4 regions of the Duganella sp. GW822-FHT06D06 genome follow, and region 2 is predicted to be linked to each of the others. Evidence: predicted binding sites of a transcription regulator. Region 2 holds the regulator's gene; each other region holds the start of a gene.

The links. Region 2 encodes sigma-54, which starts transcription at its own class of promoters, with help from an activator protein. Its sites were predicted from a motif close to TGGCANGNAANCTGCTTT; they were not measured.
Region 1: the regulator sigma-54 is predicted to act here: its motif matches at 2,476-2,493, upstream of adh (aldehyde dehydrogenase).
Region 3: the regulator sigma-54 is predicted to act here: its motif matches at 1,746-1,763, upstream of AC1RMD_RS22255 (flavin monoamine oxidase family protein).
Region 4: the regulator sigma-54 is predicted to act here: its motif matches at 2,979-2,996, upstream of AC1RMD_RS15770 (pilin).

What each region holds. Positions count from the first base shown of each region.
Region 1 is NZ_JBXALQ010000035.1:7,938-12,923, forward strand. Features, by position in the region: gene AC1RMD_RS30620 (PQQ-dependent methanol/ethanol family dehydrogenase) at 1-469, opposite strand, end outside; gene AC1RMD_RS30625 (DUF779 domain-containing protein) at 513-884, opposite strand; gene adh (aldehyde dehydrogenase) at 887-2,407, opposite strand; gene AC1RMD_RS30635 (beta-propeller fold lactonase family protein) at 2,611-3,552, opposite strand; gene AC1RMD_RS30640 (hypothetical protein) at 3,551-3,673, shown strand; gene AC1RMD_RS30645 (TonB-dependent receptor family protein) at 3,670-4,986, shown strand, end outside.
Region 2 is NZ_JBXALQ010000014.1:103,066-108,051, reverse strand. Features, by position in the region: gene AC1RMD_RS22975 (enoyl-CoA hydratase/isomerase family protein) at 1-399, opposite strand, end outside; gene AC1RMD_RS22970 (alginate lyase family protein) at 432-1,367, opposite strand; gene hpf (ribosome hibernation-promoting factor, HPF/YfiA family) at 1,466-1,825, opposite strand; gene AC1RMD_RS22960 (RNA polymerase factor sigma-54) at 1,903-3,381, opposite strand; gene lptB (LPS export ABC transporter ATP-binding protein) at 3,387-4,139, opposite strand; gene lptA (lipopolysaccharide transport periplasmic protein LptA) at 4,142-4,723, opposite strand; gene lptC (LPS export ABC transporter periplasmic protein LptC) at 4,752-4,986, opposite strand, start outside.
Region 3 is NZ_JBXALQ010000013.1:139,059-144,044, forward strand. Features, by position in the region: gene AC1RMD_RS22250 (c-type cytochrome) at 1-103, opposite strand, end outside; gene AC1RMD_RS22255 (flavin monoamine oxidase family protein) at 100-1,707, opposite strand; gene AC1RMD_RS22260 (TnsB C-terminal domain-containing protein) at 1,986-3,839, opposite strand; gene AC1RMD_RS22265 (DEAD/DEAH box helicase) at 4,118-4,986, opposite strand, start outside.
Region 4 is NZ_JBXALQ010000007.1:276,040-281,025, forward strand. Features, by position in the region: gene AC1RMD_RS15750 (DUF2889 domain-containing protein) at 1-64, shown strand, start outside; gene sucC (ADP-forming succinate--CoA ligase subunit beta) at 142-1,311, shown strand; gene sucD (succinate--CoA ligase subunit alpha) at 1,325-2,206, shown strand; gene AC1RMD_RS15765 (FHA domain-containing protein) at 2,278-2,853, shown strand; gene AC1RMD_RS15770 (pilin) at 3,049-3,516, shown strand; gene AC1RMD_RS15775 (flagellar brake protein) at 3,583-4,293, opposite strand; gene AC1RMD_RS15780 (hypothetical protein) at 4,542-4,766, opposite strand; gene AC1RMD_RS15785 (recombinase family protein) at 4,947-4,986, shown strand, end outside.

The DNA of each region.
Region 1 (4,986 bases), on a different contig from region 2:
CGGTGTCCTGGTCCAACGCCACCAGCTGCGCATCGAGCGTGCCGAAGATGACCAGGTTGCCGAACAAGGCCGCGCCGCGGTTGACCACGTCGCAGCACGGCATGATGCCGTCCGGCAGACGGTGCTCATACTTCCACAGCTTGGCGCCGGTCTTCATGTCCACCGCGAAGATGCGTGAGTACGAAGCGGTGACGAACATCTTGCCCTTGTAGATCAATGGCTGCGATTCCTGACCGCGCTGCTTCTCGCCCCCAAACGAGAACGACCACGCCGGAACCAGTTTGGCCACGGTTTTGGTGTTCACCTGGGTCAGCGGCGAGTAACGCTGCCCCTCCGAGCCGATGCCGAACGACAGTACGCTGTCGGTGCTGGATGCCGCGTTCTTCAGCATGGCCGACGTGACGTCGGCCGCCTGTGCCAGCGACAGGAAAGATATCCCCGCCAGCGTTGCGATGACTTTTTTCTGCACAATCTTCTCCGGTTTTTATGTTTTGGTTTGTTGCGGCGTGCCGCTATGCCGGTGGCTTCAAGGCCGCCAGCTCTTCGTCGCTGAACAGGTGCGAACGGGTCAGGAAGCGCCTGCCCGTGCCGTTATCGAGCGAGAACATGCCGCCGTTCCCGTCGACCACGTCGATGATCAGCTGGGTGTGTTCCCAGTATTCGAACTGCTCGCTGCCCATGTAGAACGGCGTCCCGTCCAGGTTACCGAGGTAGACATCGGTGTCGCTGATGGCAAACTCCCCGGCGGGGTAGCACATCGGCGTGCTGCCGTCGCAGCAGCCGCCGGATTGAAAGAACATCAGCGGCCCGTGACGGCTACGCAGGACCGCGATCAGCTCGAGCGCCGCCGGTGTAGCCGTAACGCGGGCGATGATGTGGTCCATGGTTAGAAGAAGCCCAGTGCGTTCGGGCTGTAGCTGACCAGCAGGTTCTTGGTCTGCTGGTAGTGGTCCAGCATCATCTTGTGGTTCTCGCGGCCGATGCCCGACTGCTTGTAGCCGCCGAAGGCCGCATGTGCCGGATACAGGTGATAGCAATTGGTCCAGACGCGGCCAGCCTGGATCGCGCGGCCGACGCGGAAGGCGCGCGAACCGTCGCGCGTCCACAGGCCGGCGCCCAAACCGTACATGGTGTCGTTGGCGATGCTCAGTGCTTCCGCTTCGTCCTTGAAGGTGGTCACCGACACCACCGGTCCGAAGATCTCTTCCTGGAAGATGCGCATCTTGTTGTGGCCCTTGAAGACGGTTGGCGTCACGTAGTAGCCGTCCTTCATGTCGCCGCCCTGCACGTGGCGTTCGCCGCCGGCCAGCAATTCAGCCCCCTCCTGTTTGCCGATATCGATATACGACAGGATTTTTTCCAGCTGCTCGTGCGACGACTGCGCGCCCAGCATGGTGCTGGCGTCGAGCGGGTTGCCCTGCTTGATCGCGGCCACGCGGGCCAGCGCGCGTTCGATGAATTTTTCGTAGATCGATTCCTGGATCAGCACGCGCGATGGGCAGGTGCACACCTCGCCCTGATTCAGCGCGAACATCGCAAAGCCCTCCAGGCACTTGTCGAAGAAGGCGTCGTCGGCATCCATCACGTCTTCAAAGAAGATGTTCGGCGATTTGCCGCCCAACTCCAGCGTGACCGGGATCAGGTTCTGCGCAGCGTATTGCATGATCAGGCGGCCGGTGCCCGTCTCGCCGGTGAAGGCGATCTTGGCGATGCGCTTGTTCGAGGCCAGCGGCTTGCCCGCTTCCAGGCCGTAGCCGTTGACCACATTCAGCACGCCAGGCGGCAGCAGGTCGCCGATCACTTCCAGCAGCACCATGATGGACGCCGGGGTCTGCTCGGCGGGCTTGAGCACCACGCAGTTGCCGGCGGCCAGCGCCGGCGCCAGCTTCCACACCGCCATCAGGATAGGGAAGTTCCAAGGGATGATCTGGCCGACCACGCCCAATGGCTCATGGAAGTGATAGGCGTAGGTCTCGGAATCGATCTGCGCGACCGAGCCTTCCTGCGCGCGGATGCAACCGGCGAAATAGCGGAAATGGTCGATCGCCAGAGGGATGTCGGCGGCGGTGGTTTCGCGGATAGGCTTGCCGTTGTCGATGGTTTCGGCGGTGGCGATCAGCGCCAGGTTGGCCTCCATGCGGTCGGCGATCTTGTTCAGGATGTTGGCGCGCTCGGTTTGCGAGGTCCTGCCCCATGCGTCCTTGGCGGCGTGGGCGGCATCCAGCGCCAGCTCGACGTCTTCGGCGGTGGAGCGGGCCACTTCGCAGAATACCTGGCCGGTGATCGGCGTGATGTTGCCGAAGTATTCGCCCTTGACCGGGGCGACGAATTTACCGCCGATGTAGTTGTCGTAGCGTTGCTTGAATGGATTGGCAACGCCCAGTTTGCTGATGTCTGCGAGATTCATGTCGTCCTCTTTCTGCTGTGGTTTTATGAGGCCGCGTAACGCGGCGGTGGGTACTGCGCCCTCTCCTTTTCGCAAGCACCGTGCCAGCTACGTTTTTGCCGGTGCGGCGCATGAATTACAGGGGCGGGCGGCGCGGGGACGCTGTGCCTGGGCTGTGACACCTGTTCAGGTTTGGAACAGGTGTCTGCCAATGGAGCAGCTCTTCAGCGTATCACTACGCCCCATGGCAATTCGCCCACCGCGACATCGGCCCGCTTGGCCGCCGCGGCGGTGTCGATCACGGACACATTGTTCGAGCGGCCGTTGGCCACATAGAGCTTGGCGCCATCCGGCGTCAGCGCCATGTTCCAGGGTCGCTTGCCAACTGCAATGGTGGCGCTGACGGCATTGGTGACGGTATCGATCACCATCACATTCGCGTCGACGCCGTTCGACACATAGACCTGGCGCCCGCCTGGGTGGACGGCGATGCCGTTGGCGTTCCTCCCGGCCGGGATCCGCGCCGTCGTCGCCAACGTCGCCATATCGACCACATACACCGCGCCTGCCAGTTCGCAAGCGACATAGGCGCGGGCGCCATCGGGACTGAAGCCCATGCCGCGCGGCCGCAAGCCCACCGCCACCGCGCCGACCTGGCGCCGCGCGGCGACGTCGACCACATCGACCTGCTCCGCCTCTTCCGCGCTGACCAGCAGCCAGCGGCCGTCCGGGCTGAAGACAGCGTGCTCGGGATTTCTGCCTTTCACGGCGATATCCGCCAGCACCTGCCCGGAGCCGGCGTCGATCAGGGTCACGCTGTTGCTCTCCTCGACCGCCACCGCCACGTAACGGCCATCAGCCGACACGTTCACGCCTTCGGGCGATTTGCCCAACGCGATGCGGCGCACCGTGTTCCCGCTTGCAGTATCGATGACCAGCAGCGCGTTGCTGGCGGCGTCGGTCACGAACAACCGCGCACCGCCCGGATCGGCGGCGATGCCGCGCGGCCGCTTGCCGGCTGCAATCTCGCGCACCACGGTATCGGTGGAAGTGTCGATCACGCTGATGCTGCCCGACTTCTCGTTCGGCACATAGGCAAAGGGGGCGGCCATCGCCGGGCCGCACAGCAAAAAGACCAGGGAGGACAGGATGCGGGAGCTGTTCATGGATATCGCCTTTCAGGAAGATGCAATCACCGTTGCAATCGGCGTGCCACCGCAAGATCGGGATGGCAGGTATATTGCTTACTGGTCTGGCACAACCCAGACCAAAACGGAGACAATATGAAGCAAGCCTTTTTCCCATTGAACGCGGTGGCGGCGCTGTTCGCCCTGAGCGGCGGCGCCATGGCGGCCGACGATGCCGCACCGCCGGCGGAGGTGGTAGTGGTCAGCGCCACCCGCGTCGGACACACGGTGTTCGACATGCCGGCCGCGATCGACGTCATCGACGCCGAGCGTATCCGCGACAGCCAGCCGCGCGTCAACGCCAGCGAGGCGCTGGCCGCAGTTCCTGGCCTGGTGGCGCAGAACCGCCAGAACTATGCGCAGGATCTGCAAATCTCCTCGCGCGGATTCGGCGCCCGTTCGGCCTTCGGCGTGCGCGGCGTGCGCCTGGTCGCAGACGGCATCCCGGCCAGCATGCCGGACGGCCAGGGCCAGGCCGCCACCTTCAACCTCGATATGGCCGAACGCATCGAAGTGCTGCGCGGCCCCTTCTCAGCCATCTACGGCAACCACTCCGGCGGCGTGATCCAGATGTTCACGCGCGACGGCGAAGGCGCGCCTTCGGTGGAGACCACGCTGACCGCCGGCAGCTACGGCAGCCGCAAGGCCGATCTGAATGCCCGGGGAAAACAGGCGGGCATCGGCTATGTGCTGGATGCCTCGCGCTTCGAAACCGATGGCTACCGCGCCCACAGCGCCGCCACCCGCGACCAGGCTTTCGCCAAGCTGACGCTGGCGCCGATGGCCGGCGCCAGCCTGACCATCGTCGCCAACGCCCTGCGCCAGGACGATACCCAGGACGCCCTGGGCACGACCTGGGCCACTTATCAGCGCGACCCGCGCGCCGGCGAGATCGACACCACCGATACCCGGAACCCGAAACGCACGCTGGCCGACCGCTACAACACCCGCAAGAGCATCGATCACCAACAGATCGGCGCCAGCTGGGAGCAGCGCTTCGGCGACGACCGCCTGCGCATGACCGGCTACGGAGGCAATCGCGGCGTGATCCAGTACCAGGCGTTCTCCAAGGCCTTCCAGGCGCCGGCCACGCACTCCGGCGGCGTGGTCGACTTCGACCGCGACTTCCACGGCACGGATCTGAACTGGCTGCACGTGGGCCAGCTGGCAGGTGGCAAGCTCAGTACCACGGTCGGCCTGGAGTACGGCCGCTCCAGCGACACCCGCCGGGGATACGAAAACTTCATCGGCGCCCAATTCGGCATAAAGGGAGCAATGCGCCGCGACGAGGACGACAAGGTCACCACCCTCGATCCCTATGTGCAGACGGAATGGCAATCGGGCGCATGGATGTTGAGCGCCGGCCTGCGTCACAGCAGCGTGAAGTTCTCGGTAAATGATCACTTCCTCAGC
Region 2 (4,986 bases):
GACGATGCGCACGCGGCAGTCCGGACCGCCCTGCGCCACGCCCATGCCGCCGCCCATGACCACGCCGTCCATCAGCGCGACGTAGGGCTTGGGATAAAAATGGATCAGGTGGTTGAGCGCGTATTCCTCGGTGAAAAAATCTTCCACCAGCGCGCTGCCGCCCTGCGGCGTGGCGCGGCCGGCGTCGTAGAAGAAGCGGATGTCGCCGCCGGCGCAGAAGGCCTTTTCGCTGCTGCTGCGGATGACCACGGCGGCCACGCCGCTGTCGTCGCGCCACGCCATCAGCGCCTGCGTTATATCGCGCACCATCGCCAGCGACAAAGAATTCAAGGCCTTGGGCCGGTCCAGTGTGATGAAGCCGGTTCCGTTGCTGACGCTGGTGTGGACGTATTCGCTCATGAGGTGCTTGGGGTGGTGGAAAAAACCCTATTCTACTGCGAGTTGCGGGGCGCCAGATGCTCCAGCGGATTGGCCAGGTTGAGGTCGCCGCCGAGGCGCGGCTGGAAGTTGGCCTTGGCCGGCATCAGCTCCGCCCTGCCCTCGTGCCGCGCATAGATAATGGCGAACGACAGCTCGCTGGCGTTAGCCCGCTGCTGCGCGAAACCGGTGGCCTTTTCCATCGCCGACGGATCTTGCGCGGCGGCCAGCGTGTAGCGCATCAGCTGGTCCAGCTTGGCCGAGCGCAGGTCCAGGATGGACGCGCTCATCACCAGCGGCGCGGCCGCGAACACGTGGTAGTGCAAGGCCTTGGCCGCGCGCTCCATCTCCGCCGGCAGCGCACCGTCCGCCGCAACTTGACCCATCGCATGTTCGAACACCTTGCGGCCCCAGGCCAGGTAGCGCTCGTCGTGCGTGACGCCGCCCACCGCCGTCACCGCCAGGCCTTCCCAGTAGTAGTGGTTGTTGCGCGTGCCCCTGCGCGCGTCGGCATGCGCCATGGTGGCGTCGGCCAGCGTCTTGAACCAGGCTTCGATGGCTTGCTGCTGCGCCGGGCTGGCGGCCGGCTTGACGCGGGCGTAGCTCAACGCCATGCCGCCCAGGGTCCACTTGCGCACATACCAGGCCTGTTCGCTGGACAGCTTGCCCAGCAAGGCCTGTTGCCCGGCCCAGCTCTCCAGCCAGCCCAGCGCGCAGGCGGCGTCGCCCCGGCTGGCGTTTTTCGCCACCCCGGCCAGGAAGTCGTCGATCGGCTTGGTGTGGGCGATATTGCGCGCACGCAGCACCGGATCGATGACGGAATGGTGCGCATCCGAGTAATAGCTGTTGGCGTCGATGTCGATCACGGCCGGCGGCGGCGCGGTGCATGCCAGCGCGGCCGGCATCGCCAGAGTCAGCATCCATGCCGTAAATAGTTTAGCTCGTTTCATGCCACGCCCGTTGCAATGAGGAAAACGTTTACTCTAAACCATTTGGGCGCAAAAAAGGGCGCCTCTGCGCCCTTAGTTTGATGGTGCCGGGGCCGTTGTTATAGGGCGGCGGCAGCGGGTTCGTAGCTATCCGGGAGATGCTTGATCGCATCGTGGCCGTGCTCTTGGACCTTGGCTTTGTACTTCATGACCTGCCGATCCAGCTTGTCGATCAAGGTATCGATGGCGGCGTACAGGTCCTGGGACAGGCTTTCCACGTAGACGGTTTTGCCCGACATGCGCAGGTTGATTTCAGCCTTCTGGCGTTTCTCTTTCTCTTTGAGGTTATCTACAGTCAGGATGACAGCAATATCAATCACTTGATCAAAGTGGCGGGTGACGCGTTCCAGCTTGTTCTGCACGTATTCACGGATGGCCGAGGTCACTTCGAGATGATGTCCACTGATGGTGAGATTCATACACACTCCTAAAGATAATGTCGCTTCTTACGGTTAGTGCGGAGCCCATTAGCGCCGGGCGCGCAGGAACCAAGTAACTACAAAGATTTACGGAGACTGACTGGCGGGATCTTCAACGCTTCGCGATATTTGGCAACAGTGCGTCGCGCAATCACCATGCCTTGTTCTCCCAGCATGTCCGCAATCTTACTGTCGGATAAAGGATTTTTCGGGTCTTCTGCTCCTGTCAATTGCACAATGAGTGCGCGTATCGCCGTCGAACTTGCTTCTCCCCCCGCTTCAGTGGCGACATGGCTGCCAAAGAAATATTTCAACTCAAACATACCGTGCGGGGTCAGCATATATTTTTGAGTTGTTACACGAGAAATAGTGCTCTCGTGTAGACCCAGTGTATCAGCAATTTCGCGAAGCACAAGGGGGCGCATGGCAACCGCGCCATGGGAGAAAAAGTTCTTTTGTCGTTCTACTATCGCTTGTGCAACGCGCAAAATCGTGTCGAAACGCTGGCGCATATTCTTGATCAGCCACTTCGCTTCCTGCAGCTGCGCGCCCATCGCGCCCTCGCCTTTTCCCTGCTTGAGCAGGTTGGCGTACATGGCGTTCACCCGCAGGCGCGGCATGACGTCGTTGTTCAGGCTCACTTGCCAGCCGTTGCGCGCTTTTTTGACGATCACGTCCGGCACCACGTAGTCCGACACGTCCGACGCGAACGCCGAGCCCGGATGCGGATTGCACTGGCGGATGACGGTTTGTGCTTCGCGCAAATCTTCGTCGTCGCACAGCAGCGCCTTCTTCAATTTGTTGAAATCGCGCTGGGCAAACCAGGTCAAATGATTTTCAACGATGGCCAGCGCCATGCGCCGCGTGACCATCGGAATGCCCGGCAAGCGCTTGATCTGCAGCGCCAGGCATTCGGACGCGTTGCGCGCGCCCACGCCCATCGGGTCGAAGCTTTGCAGCATCGACAAGGCGGTCTGCAATTCGTCGAGCTCCAGTTCCAGCTCTTCCGGCAGGCGGGCCAGGATTTCTTCCAGCGATTCTTCGAGGTAGCCGTTTTCGTCCAGCGCGTCGATGATCAGCTCGACCAGCGCGCGGTCGCGCATCTCCAGCACCGTCACCCGCATCTGCTCCATCAGGTGCTCGCGCAAGGTGCAGTGGCTGGCCTCCAGTTGCGGCCGCGAGTCCTCGTCGTCGGGCGCCTTGCTGCGGCCGGCGTCGCTCCAGTCGACGTCGGCGTCGCTGCTGGTGCTTTCGGTGTCGGCGGCCGGGCCGTCGTAGTTGTCGGCGTCGGCGGCCGGCGCCTCTTGGGTGTTGGGCGGGCCTTCGGGCGGCGCGTCGCCGACCGGGGCTTGCTGGCTGATGGCGCCGTCCGACAGCAGCCGCAGCGAGCGGTCCAGCGGGTCGTCGAGGCGCTCCAGCAGCGGATTATCGGTCAGCAGCTGTTCCAGTTCCTGGTGCAGCTCCAGCGTCGACAACTGCAGCAGCCGGATCGACTGCTGCAACTGAGGTGTCAGCGCGAGGTGCTGCGACGTGCGCAGTTGCAAAGACTGTTTCATGGGTTTTACATACGGAAGTGTTCGCCCAGATACACGCGACGCACCGATTCGTTGGCGATGATGTCGTCTGGCCGGCCTGAAGCCAATACCGTGCCCTGGTTGATGATATATGCGCGGTCGCAGATGCCCAGCGTTTCGCGCACATTGTGATCGGTAATGAGGACGCCGATGCCGCGTTCCTTGAGGAAGCGCACGATGCGCTGGATCTCAATCACGGCAATCGGGTCGACCCCGGCGAATGGTTCGTCGAGCAGCACGAAGCGCGGATTGGTCGCCAGTGCGCGCGCGATCTCCACGCGGCGGCGCTCGCCGCCCGACAGCGACAGCGCCTGGTTCTCGCGCAGCTTTTCGATTTGCAAATCGGCCAGCAGGGTATTGAGCCGTTCATCAATGGCAGCCTTGGATAAAGGCTTGCCGTCCACTTTTTGAATTTCGAGGACGGCGCGGATATTTTCTTCCACCGTCAGCTTGCGGAACACCGACGCTTCCTGCGGCAGGTAGGACAAGCCGAGCGAGGCGCGGCGGTGGATCGGCAGCGACGAGATATCGGTGCCGCTGATATCGATGCTGCCGGCGTCCGACGGCACCAGGCCGACGATCATGTAGAACGAGGTGGTCTTGCCGGCGCCGTTGGGGCCGAGCAGGCCCACCACTTCGCCGCATTCGACTTGCAGGGACACGTCATGCACGACCTGGCGCTTGCCGTAGGTCTTTTGCAGGCCGCGCACGATCAGGGTGCTACCGCAGGATGGCTCCATGCTTACTTCTCCGTGGCCGGCGGCGTCGATGCGGCCGGTGCCGGCGCGGCCGGACGGATGGTCGGCTGGATCACCATGGTGCCACGGCCGGCGCCCGGCTTGCTGACGCCGGAGACGTTATTCTTGACGTCGAAATGTTCGGTGCGGCTGTCGTAGGAAATGAACTCGCTGTTGACTTCGCTGGTCATGCGCGCGCCTTCCAGCTGGCGCACCCGGGCTTTCGAGAACAGCTTGACCAGGTCGGTCTTGTCGCTGTACTCGATGCGCTCGGCTTCGCCCTCGATCCACTGGTCGCCGGCGCCGTCGCGCTTCTGGCGGAAGGTCGACAGCGTCCCCGGCGTGCTGGTCAGCACGACGAAGTTATAGCCTTCGGGATCGGTGGTCACCACCGCCTTCGGCGACTTCATCAGCAGCGTGCCGCGCGTCAGCACGACATTGCCGATCAGCGTCTTGATCTGCTTGACGTCGTCGATTTGCAGGTCGTCGTAATCGATCTTGGTCGGCTTGTTGGCATCCGCTTTTTCCGCGTGGACCGCGCCGGCCGCCATCAGCAGCATCGCCGCCGAGAGTATCAGTTTCTTCATCGTCATTCCATTCATCATCATTGTTTCCTCAATGGCCGGCGCGCGGCGGCATCGTCAGCTGTCCGCGTCCGCCCAACTGCACTTCGCGGGTGGCGTTATTGGCCTTCATGCCGACGCCGTTGGCGGTGGCGTTGCCCATTTCCAGCGCCACCGGGCTGGCGGTTTCCATCCGTTCTTCGTCCGGATACACGGTCAGGGTCGGCGTGGTCATGCGCATCGCCTGCGCCTGCGGCCCGGCCGGGCGCACCACGTCCACATTACCA
Region 3 (4,986 bases), on a different contig from region 2:
TGCCGTCCGCCGCCGCCGAGTCCTGCGCGCGCGACGGCGCCGTGGCGCCGGCCGCCAGCACGGCGATGATCGCCATCGCCGCCTTGATCAAAAGCTCCTTCATGCGCTGGCCCTCCCATGGATCCTGGCGATCTGCTGCCACGCCGATTCGATGGCGCCGGCCTGCCAGCCGGTCAGGTAGCTCAGGTGCTCGCCGGCCAGCAGCACGCGGCCCTCGCCCTCCACCAGGATCGGGTAGGCGGCGGCGCGGGTCTTGTCGGTCCACTCGGCCCAGCCGCCCAGGTTGTATTGCACGCGGTGCCAGGCGACCGAGAACGCGGACTCGAAGTTCTCCCTGTACTGCGGGAAGATCTTCTGCCCCGCCTCCAGCGCGAAGGCGGCGCGCTCCTTCGGCGACAGCGCGCTGGTCTCGATCGCCGCCGTCTGGTACTGGTAATAGCCGAGCAGCACGCCCTTCTTCTTTTGCCAGCCGTAGGACGGCATCGAGATGGTGTTGATGCCTTTGAGGTCGGTGAGCACATGGCCGCCGTACAGGTGCTCGTCCTCTTCCCAGAAGCGGCGCTTCATCTGCAGGCCGATCTTGCCGACCGGCGCGTAGGCCACCGTGGCGACGGCCTGCTTGAACTTGTCCGAGAAGTCGGTATCGATCTGGCGCAGCACCGACAGCGGCATCGCCACCAGGCAGTAGTCGGCGCCGATGCTGGCGCTTTTTCCGGTGCCGGTGTCCTTGTAGGTGACGGTGACGCCCTTGTCGTTCTGGCGGATGGTCTGCACTTCCGCGCGGTAGCGGATGTTCTTGCCGACGCGCTTTTCAAACGCCTTGGCGATGGCGTCCATGCCGCCCACCGGCTGGAACATGGTGTTCTGCATCGGGAAATCCTGCACCGCGCTGTAGACGTTGCCCAGCTTGGAGGCCAGCAGGTCCTTGAAGCCCAGTGGGTCGGACGGCGTGCCGGCTCCCGGCGCGACGCCGGCGCCGGGATTGACGGTGTAGCCACGGCCGCTGCGGCCCTTGTATTGCAGGTCGGCGCCGGCCAGCTGGCCTTCGTGCGCCAGGTAGTCCAGCAGCAGACGCTGGTCGTCGGCCGTCAGTTCGGCGTCCAGCTGCTTGCGCTTGACCGACTTGGCCAGCAGCTCGGAGACGTGGCCGCGCATGTCGGCCTTGATCTCGGCCACCCGCATGCGCTTGCCGGCGTAGGGGCCGGCGTTTTCCGAGTAGACGAAAGAGTGGTCGTTATCGTTGACCATGACTTCCAGCGGCACCTCGAACAGCCGCGTGTAGTGCAGCGTCGACTGGTGGTACAAGGGGATGCGCCACGGGCCGTGATTGATGTACTGGCCGTCGTCGAATTCGCAGGTCTGCTTTTCGCCGCCAAGCTCGGTCAGGCTGAAGCCCTTGCGCGCGGTCTGGCAGCGGCCGCCGGCGAAGGCGCGCGCTTCGAGGATCTGGCAGTGGTAGCCCAGTTTCCCCAGCTCGTAGGCGGCGGTCATGCCGGCCAGGCCGGCGCCCAGTATCAGCACCTTCTTGCCTTTGCCGCTGCCGCTCAGCGCCGGCGGCGCGGAGGCGGTCGAGCCTATGCCCATGCCCCAGGCGTTCATGGTGTTCAACAGCAGGCCGGTGCCGCCGACTGCCGCCGCCCGATAAAGGAAATCCCTCCGTGTCAATGCACTAAACGATTTAAACGATTTGACTGTTTTACTATTCATCGATTTCCTTTCGTGGCTTGCGTTTCCATAGTCCCTATCTAGCAATCGCCGTGCCACGAATCCAAGCAAAATAAACATGCTTCGCCGTTGAAGCGATCCTTATGGAATAAGGCGATTTGACATCTGCAGTAGCGTTTCCAGCGACAGACTTTATTTGCCGAATTTATGGCTGCGCCAGCGGAAAAACGGCGCGCCGCACCAGCGGGAGGCGTGCACCTAAATGGATGGAAGTGGTGTGCACGGCGCTGGACAGCGCCGTGTGCTATCGACTTGGGAAATCAGTTAGCGTAGCTGGCGACAACGTGCGTAGTGCTACGTAGGGGTGTCGCGGAGATGGCGGAAATGGAGTGCGGCAGGCAGGCGATTTCCGCCGCTGCGAGATGGCGCTGCGTGGTGCTGCTGTCGGCCATGTGGCAGGCGTGGAATTGCATGGGCGCGGCGGCGTCCAGCAAATAAATCATGTCCATGTCGGCCGGGTCGTAGGCGACCCGCACCTGCCATTGGCCACGCTGGCGCGCACGCTCGAACCAGCGCTCGTTGATGGCGCGTGCGCAGGTGTAGACGCTGTCGAACAGCACGATGCCGTCGGCGGTGACGGTGGCCTGGCCGGCCGGCATCAGGCTGCAACGCAGCAGCTGTTCGGGATAGGTCTTCAGGCTGCCGCCGCGCTGTGCCACGCCCCAATCCCACAGTGCGCGCGGCGTGGCATGGCCGTGGTTGGGCAGCTGGTGGCTGTTGTTGTGATACAGGATGGCGTCGATGACGATGCGAGTGAACTGGTCCAGATCGAGCACGCCGTCCAACCGGCAGGCCGCGCCGGCGTCGCCCGCCGCCAGCAGCAGGAAGCGCTTTTCCAGCACCGCCTTCCATTCGTCCGGACCGTCGCCGGCGTCGACGCAGCGCAGGTTGAAGTTGTTGAGCAGTGTCTCGCACTGGACACCGCCGCTCAGGGCGACGTTGGCGTGCAGGTTTTCCGGCAGGTGGCGGCAAGGCCACTGCCCGGCCTCGATGCTGCGGCCGTACCGCTGGCTGTAGCGCTGCTTGTCGGCGCCGCAGTGGGCCAACGCCAACATGGCGTGCTGCCAGCTGGGCGCGCCCAGGCCGACGTAGACGCCCACCACCATGCGGCTGAAGGTATCGACCGCCACGTACACCAGCGGCCGGCCTATGGCCTGCTGGCGGTCGGCGCGCGAGACCAGCTGCACTTCGGCGCGCACCACGTCCAGGTAGAAGCCGGCGCCGGGCCGGCCGGCCGGCGCTGCGGCGTCGAATGTCTGCCGCTGCGCGACGGCGCCGAAACCGGCAGCGCCGGTGGCCTGCGAGCCGCGCGCCATTGCGGCGGCGCTGCGGCGCGCCACTTCCGGCGGCCGGTCGTCGTCGTGATCGAGCCAGTAGTTGAACTGGCCGAAGGTCGGCAGCGCGACTGGCTGCGCGCCGGCCGTCGCCAACACCCGGCCGCTGCCGGCGTCGATGCGGCGCCCGCCGAAAAAGTCGGCCAGCATCTGCTGGTAGGCGCCCAGCCGCGAGAACTTGGCGTGGCCCGCCGCGTAGTGCGCGATGGCGACCCGGAACGCGCGGCGGATTTCCTCGTCGGCGTTCACGCCGGGACCGTCGTCGGCGCCGCTCTTGCGCGGCCGTCCGCGCTTGACGCCGGCCGAGGCCTGGCGCACCTTGCCGCGCCCGCCGGAGTTGCCGTAGTCGGGCAGCAGCGCGTTGGGCGTCTGGCCGCGCTGCCAGTAGCGGCGCAGATAGCGGTAGATGGTGGGATGGGAGACGCCGTGCGTGGCGATTGCCTGCGCGATCAACTGGCCGCGCAGGCGCGCTTCGTAGATGCCCGGCTCCAGCGCCACCAGCGCTTCGACGATCCGCCACGCGCGGGCGCGCAGTTGCAGGTGCTTGGGCGGCAGCAGCTCCTGGCTGACCACCATCAGGTAGGGATCGGCCGCCAGCACGCGCGCATGGCCGGCGCGGATGTCGGCGTGCAGCGCCGGCAGCGTCACCAGTTCGACGTCGGCCGACCGCGCCGCCACGTCGAACACGTAGGCGTGGCTTTGCTCGGGGGCGATCCACAGCACGCGGACGGTGCGCGGGGACGGGTGCGTGTAGTGCAGCAGGTCATTCCGCAACAGCATCGGCGCCTCGGGTGCGGGAGTGTAGAGACAATGCGGTCATTCCGTGCTCCTTGCTCAACGACTTGTCGGTTTATGCTCTCCTCAATGCAATAACCGGGCCAGAAGGCTGCCGGCGCCTCCGCCGCTATGAAAACGATGCCACTCGGCAGTCCGGGGCGCGTCGCGGCCGGCGTGGTTTTGGTGCGCAGCGCCGCCGGGCGCACCGCGCGTGTGCAGGCGGCCCATATGAAAACAGGGCCTTGCGGCCCTGTGGTGTATAGCGATTTATACCTTAACGATCAATACTTCTTCTTGAACCCGGCCTTGGCGCCAGGCGCCGGCTTTTTAGGCGGCGTGGCCTTGCCCGATTCCGGCGGCATGCGGTCGGCCTGGCTGATCTTCAGCTGCGCGCCGCCGACCCATACTTTGCCCAGGTGCTTGAACAGTTCCGGCGGCATCCCGTCCGGCAGCTCCAGCATGCTGTAGGTGTCGAAGATCTCGATGCGGCCGATATGCTTGGCTTCCAGGCCAGCCTCGTTGGCGATGGCGCCGACGATGTTGGACGGCGTGGCCGCATGGTTGCTGCCCACTTCGATGCGGAAAGCGCTCATCGGCACGGTGACCTTGCCCGGCTTTTCCTTTTTCTTCTTCGGCGCGGCTTCCTCTTCCACTTCAGCCGATTCCACGCGTGCCGCCTTGGCCAGCGGCGAAGCCGCCGGCGCGGACGGCGCGCGCGACGGTACCGGACGGGCCGCTACCGGCGCCGGTGCCGGCGCCGACGACGGCGCGCCCTCGCCGCCATCGCGGCTGATGCGCAGCTGCTGGCCGGCCACCTTGATGCCGGCCAGGTGATCGAGCACGTCGCCGGTCAGGTTGTCCGGCATATCGAGCACGCTGTAGTCGTCGTAAATCTCGATGCGGCCGATGTTCTTGGAGTCGATGCCGCCTTCGTTGGCGATCGCGCCGACGATATTGCCCGGCTTGACGCCGTGCTGGTAGCCCACTTCGATGCGGAAGGTCTGCATGCCAGGATCGGCGGCGCGCACGATGCGTTCCTTTTTAGGGAAACGCTCGCTGCGGTCCGGACGTTCGGCGCGGTCGCCGCGCTCGAAACGGTCGCCGCGGTCGCCACGGTCATTGCGGTCGTTGCGTTCGAAGCCCACTTGAC
Region 4 (4,986 bases), on a different contig from region 2:
CGGCGGAGCAGTGGCGCAGTTTTACCCGCGCTGGGTGGCCAAAGCAGCACCAGGTGGCGCGTAGCAATCTCTGCTTACTAGATCCACACATTTCGCAGTATCAACCGATTTTTACACATCAGCATCAGAAGGGAAGCCAGCATGAAAATCCATGAGTATCAAGGCAAAGAAATCCTCCGAAAATACGGAGTGACGGTTCCGCGCGGTATTCCGTGCATGTCCGTTGAAGAAGCAGTCAAAGCTGCTGAAACCTTGGGCGGCCCGGTCTGGGTTGTAAAAGCACAAATCCACGCCGGTGGCCGTGGTAAAGGCGGCGGCGTTAAAGTCGCGAAATCGCTGGAACAAGTCAAAGAATTCTCCGAGCAGATCCTGGGCATGCAGCTGGTCACGCACCAGACCGGCCCTGAAGGCCAGAAAGTACGCCGCCTGTTGATCGAAGAAGGCGCGGACATCAAGAAAGAACTGTACGTATCGCTGGTCACCGACCGCGTATCGCAGCGCGTGGTGCTGATGGCTTCCTCCGAAGGCGGCATGGACATCGAAGAAGTTGCCGAGTCCCACCCGGAACTGCTGCACTCGATCGCCATCGACCCATCGATCGGCCTGACCGACGCTGAAGCCGCTGGCATCGCCGCCAAGATCGGTGTGCCGGAAGCGTCGATCGCCGACGCCGTCACCAACCTGCAAGGCCTGTACAAAGCCTACTGGGAAACCGACTCGTCGCTGGCCGAAATCAACCCGCTGATCCTGACCGGTTCGGGCAAGGTCATCGCTCTGGACGCCAAGTTCAACTTCGACGCCAACTCGCTGTTCCGTCAACCAGAAATCGTCGCTTACCGCGATCTGGACGAAGAAGATCCAGCTGAAGTTGAGGCATCGAAATTCGACCTGGCCTACATCTCCCTGGACGGCAACATCGGCTGCCTGGTGAACGGCGCCGGCCTGGCCATGGCCACCATGGACACCATCAAGCTGTTCGGCGGCGAGCCAGCCAACTTCCTGGACGTAGGCGGTGGCGCCACGGCTGAGAAAGTGACCGAAGCCTTCAAGATCATGTTGAAAAACCCAGGCCTGAAAGCCATCCTGGTCAACATCTTCGGCGGCATCATGCGTTGCGACGTGATCGCCGAAGGCGTGATCACCGCAGTCAAAGCCGTGTCGCTGAACGTGCCGCTGGTAGTCCGCATGAAGGGCACCAACGAAGACCTGGGCAAGAAGATGCTGGCCGATTCCGGTCTGCCTATCATCGCAGCCGACACCATGGAAGATGCAGCGAAGAGCGTAGTCGCCGCCGCTGCCGGTCAAGCTTAATTAAGGAATCAACATGTCCATTCTGATCAATAAAGATACCAAAGTAGTTACCCAAGGTATTACCGGCAAAACCGGTCAATTCCACACCCGCGGTTGCCGCGACTACGCGAACGGCAAAAATGCTTTCGTGGCAGGCGTGAACCCGAAGAAAGCCGGCGAAGATTTCGAAGGCATTCCTATTTTCGCTAGCGTTGCAGAAGCGAAAAAAGAAACCGGCGCCAATGTTTCCGTGATCTACGTACCGCCAGCAGGCGCTGCCGCTGCGATCTGGGAAGCTGTCGAAGCCGAACTGGACCTGGCCATTTGCATCACCGAAGGCATTCCTGTCCGCGACATGATGGCCCTGAAGGATCGCATGGCCAAAGCAGGTTCCAAGACCCTGCTGCTGGGCCCTAACTGCCCAGGCCTGATCACCCCTGACGAAATCAAGATCGGCATCATGCCAGGTCACATCCACCGCAAGGGCCGCATCGGCGTGGTTTCGCGTTCGGGCACCCTGACCTATGAAGCAGTCGGTCAGCTGACCGCACTGGGCCTGGGCCAATCGTCGGCAGTCGGCATCGGCGGCGACCCTATCAACGGTCTGAAGCACATCGACGTCATGAAGATGTTCAACGACGATCCTGATACCGACGCGGTCATCATGATCGGCGAAATCGGTGGTCCAGACGAAGCCAACGCGGCTTACTGGATCAAAGACAACATGAAAAAACCGGTCGTCGGCTTCATCGCCGGTGTAACCGCTCCTCCGGGCAAGCGCATGGGCCACGCCGGCGCGCTGATCTCCGGCGGCGCTGACACCGCACAAGCCAAACTGGAAATCATGGAAGCTTGCGGCATCACCGTTACCAAGAACCCGTCCGAAATGGCGCGTCTGCTGAAAGCAATGCTGTAATAACAGTGCGCTTTAGTGTGAAATAATGAAGGGGAGCCCAGCGCTCCCCTTTTTTTGTTTTGGAGACCAGATTGGCGAAGATCCTCATCTCACGGGATGGACAGATAGAACAGCAAGTACAACTGAGCAAAGAGCGGATGACCATCGGCCGTCACCCGCGCAACGACATCGTGCTGACGCATCCGGCCGTCAGCGGCGACCATGCCGTCATCGTCACCATCCTGGACGACTCCTTCCTGGAGGACCTGCACAGCACCAACGGCACCTTCGTCAACGGCCACCGCATCGGCAAGCACTTCCTGCAACACCAGGATGTGATCAAAATGGCCAAGTTCCAGATCGAGTTCGTCGCCGACGGCGTGCGCCCCATGATGGCGGCGGAGCCCGTGCTGGCGCAAATCGAAGTATTAAATGGCAACAATGCCGGCAAGCAGATGGCGCTGACCAAGCCGCAGACCACGCTCGGCCGCGCCGGCGTGCAGGTGGTGGTGATCCATCGCCAGCCCGACGCCTACACCATCACCCACCAGGAAGGCGCGCAGCCGCCGCTGGTGAACGGCATCGCCTTGGGCAAGCAGGCCCAGCGGCTGAATCACGGCGACGTGATCGACCTCGGCGGAACCCAGATGGCCTTCCGCATCGCCTGACAATATTTGTCAACGGCGACCCTGGCTGACAAATTGCGGCCTCGGACTGACAAAAAACGGCAGTCCGGGCGACCCAAAGCGACAGTTTTTGGCATCTTTTGTGGTTTTTGAGTTGAAAAACGAGCTGGCACACCAATTGCTCATAGCTAAGTGTCCCACCAAATTTTGATGTTCAACACACCCCAGGAGTCGAAAATGAAATCCATGAAAATGATGAAGAAACAAGCCCAGGCTGGTTTCACCCTGATCGAACTGATGATCGTCGTTGCCATCATCGGTATTCTGGCCGCAGTCGCGATTCCAGCCTACAGCGACTACACCGTGAAAGCCAAGATGGCCAACGCCCAGGGCGCGATCGACTCGATCAAGACTGCGGTGGCACTGTGCGCCCAGGAAGGTGGAGGGGATCTGACCGGTTGCAACGCCGGCGCCAAAGGCGTACCGACCTTCACCACGACCAAGGAAGTCACCAGTGCCACGGTTACCGACGGCGTGATCGTTGAAACCTTCGCCACCGGCGTCGGCAAGAACATCGACGGCTTGACCGCTACCTTCACCCCGACCATCGCCCCCGGTGCCGCCAACGTCACCTGGAACGTGACCACCACCGTCACCAACGTGGCAGCGGCAGCAGCGCTGACCAAGAACAACGTAGTTCCTTAATGTTCTCGGTTTGAACGTAAAAAAACCGGCTTCGGCCGGTTTTTTTACGTTCCTGCATTGAGCGAATCAGACGATCTTCTGGCGATCGGCGATCAATGCTTCGTAGGTCAGGTTTTGCAACATGGTGTAGTGGACCGGGTCCAGGTCGATGAACTGCACGCCGTAGGTGAACACCTCGGGCTTGTCGCCGGCGGCCGGCTTGACCACGTTGATGTTGCGGATGGTGGCATTCGGATTGATGCGCACCTGGCGGTTGCCGGGCTGGGCGATCAGGTAGAACGACAGGCCAACCTGCGCCTCGTCATCCGACAGCTTCTTGGCCGACTCGATCAGCGCGCCAGAGACGCTCAGGTTCACCAGGAACACGGAATTGGTGCCGGCCGGGGAACTCACCTGGGCCGGGATATCGACCTTGACCCGCATTGCCGCGCGCAGGCTGGTGCCCTGGATGGACTGCGGGAACGATAGGTGGACGTAGAACAGCGGACGCGGAAACACCCGTTGCACCACGCAGGAGAACGAGCACACGTTGACGCCGGAGAAGACGCGGATGGTCAGCTTGTCGCCGTCGTTGAGGGCGATCGGTGCGCCATTCTCGAACGGAACCTTGACGATCATGTACTCATCCTTGGCCCAGCCGATCAGCGTGGAGAAGTGCTGGATCGGCTTGATCGTGCGATGAGTAATGAACTGAATCCTGCCGCCCACCTGCAGATTCATTTGCTCGAATTCGTATTCCTGAGTCTTGGCTTCGCTCGGAGGAGGGTTGCTGCTCATTCAAATTCTTTCTCGTATGCGCGAGGCGGGTACGGTGAGGCCTACGTCAAAAGATTACTTCAGTGACATTTATTATATACCCACCAATCTAAGGTAACAATCAGACAATACAAGAGGTTGCTGATTGGTCGCAGACTAGCCCGCCGGCGACGGCGCAATGCTGAAAACCGTTGCATTTCGGAGTGGAGGGCAGGGGCTGCGGAGTTGAATTTTGCGGCACGCAGGGCGTTGATCAGGATATTGCCGGGCTAATCGTGTTCAGCCCTGACCTCTAGCTGATAGTCCAATCCGTCCTCAGGGAACACACCTTTGCCTTTCAAGATTCCGAAGGCCGCAGCGATGGCGTTTTTGCGCGCATCAAGCTTTACCGCGATTTCAGCCGATGCCGCTTGTGCGTTGGGTACTCCACCTAAGTGAACTACTACGAAGTCACATCTTGTAAGTTCTGAGCCATAAGGAAAACCACTGCTCATGTCGGATCAAAAGATAGTAGACAGTAATTATGAGCTAGGTAGCAATGGGCCTACTATCTTATGATCCAAAAATAAGCCAAATATGAGCCACATCGCGTATTACAGAGCCAGTACGAATTCCCAGTCCATTGATGCACATAGGCAGCACTGACCAATGCCAAGCTGATCGAACGTGAGTTCATGGACGAGGGCGTGTCTGGTTCTGTGCTTGCCGCCGACC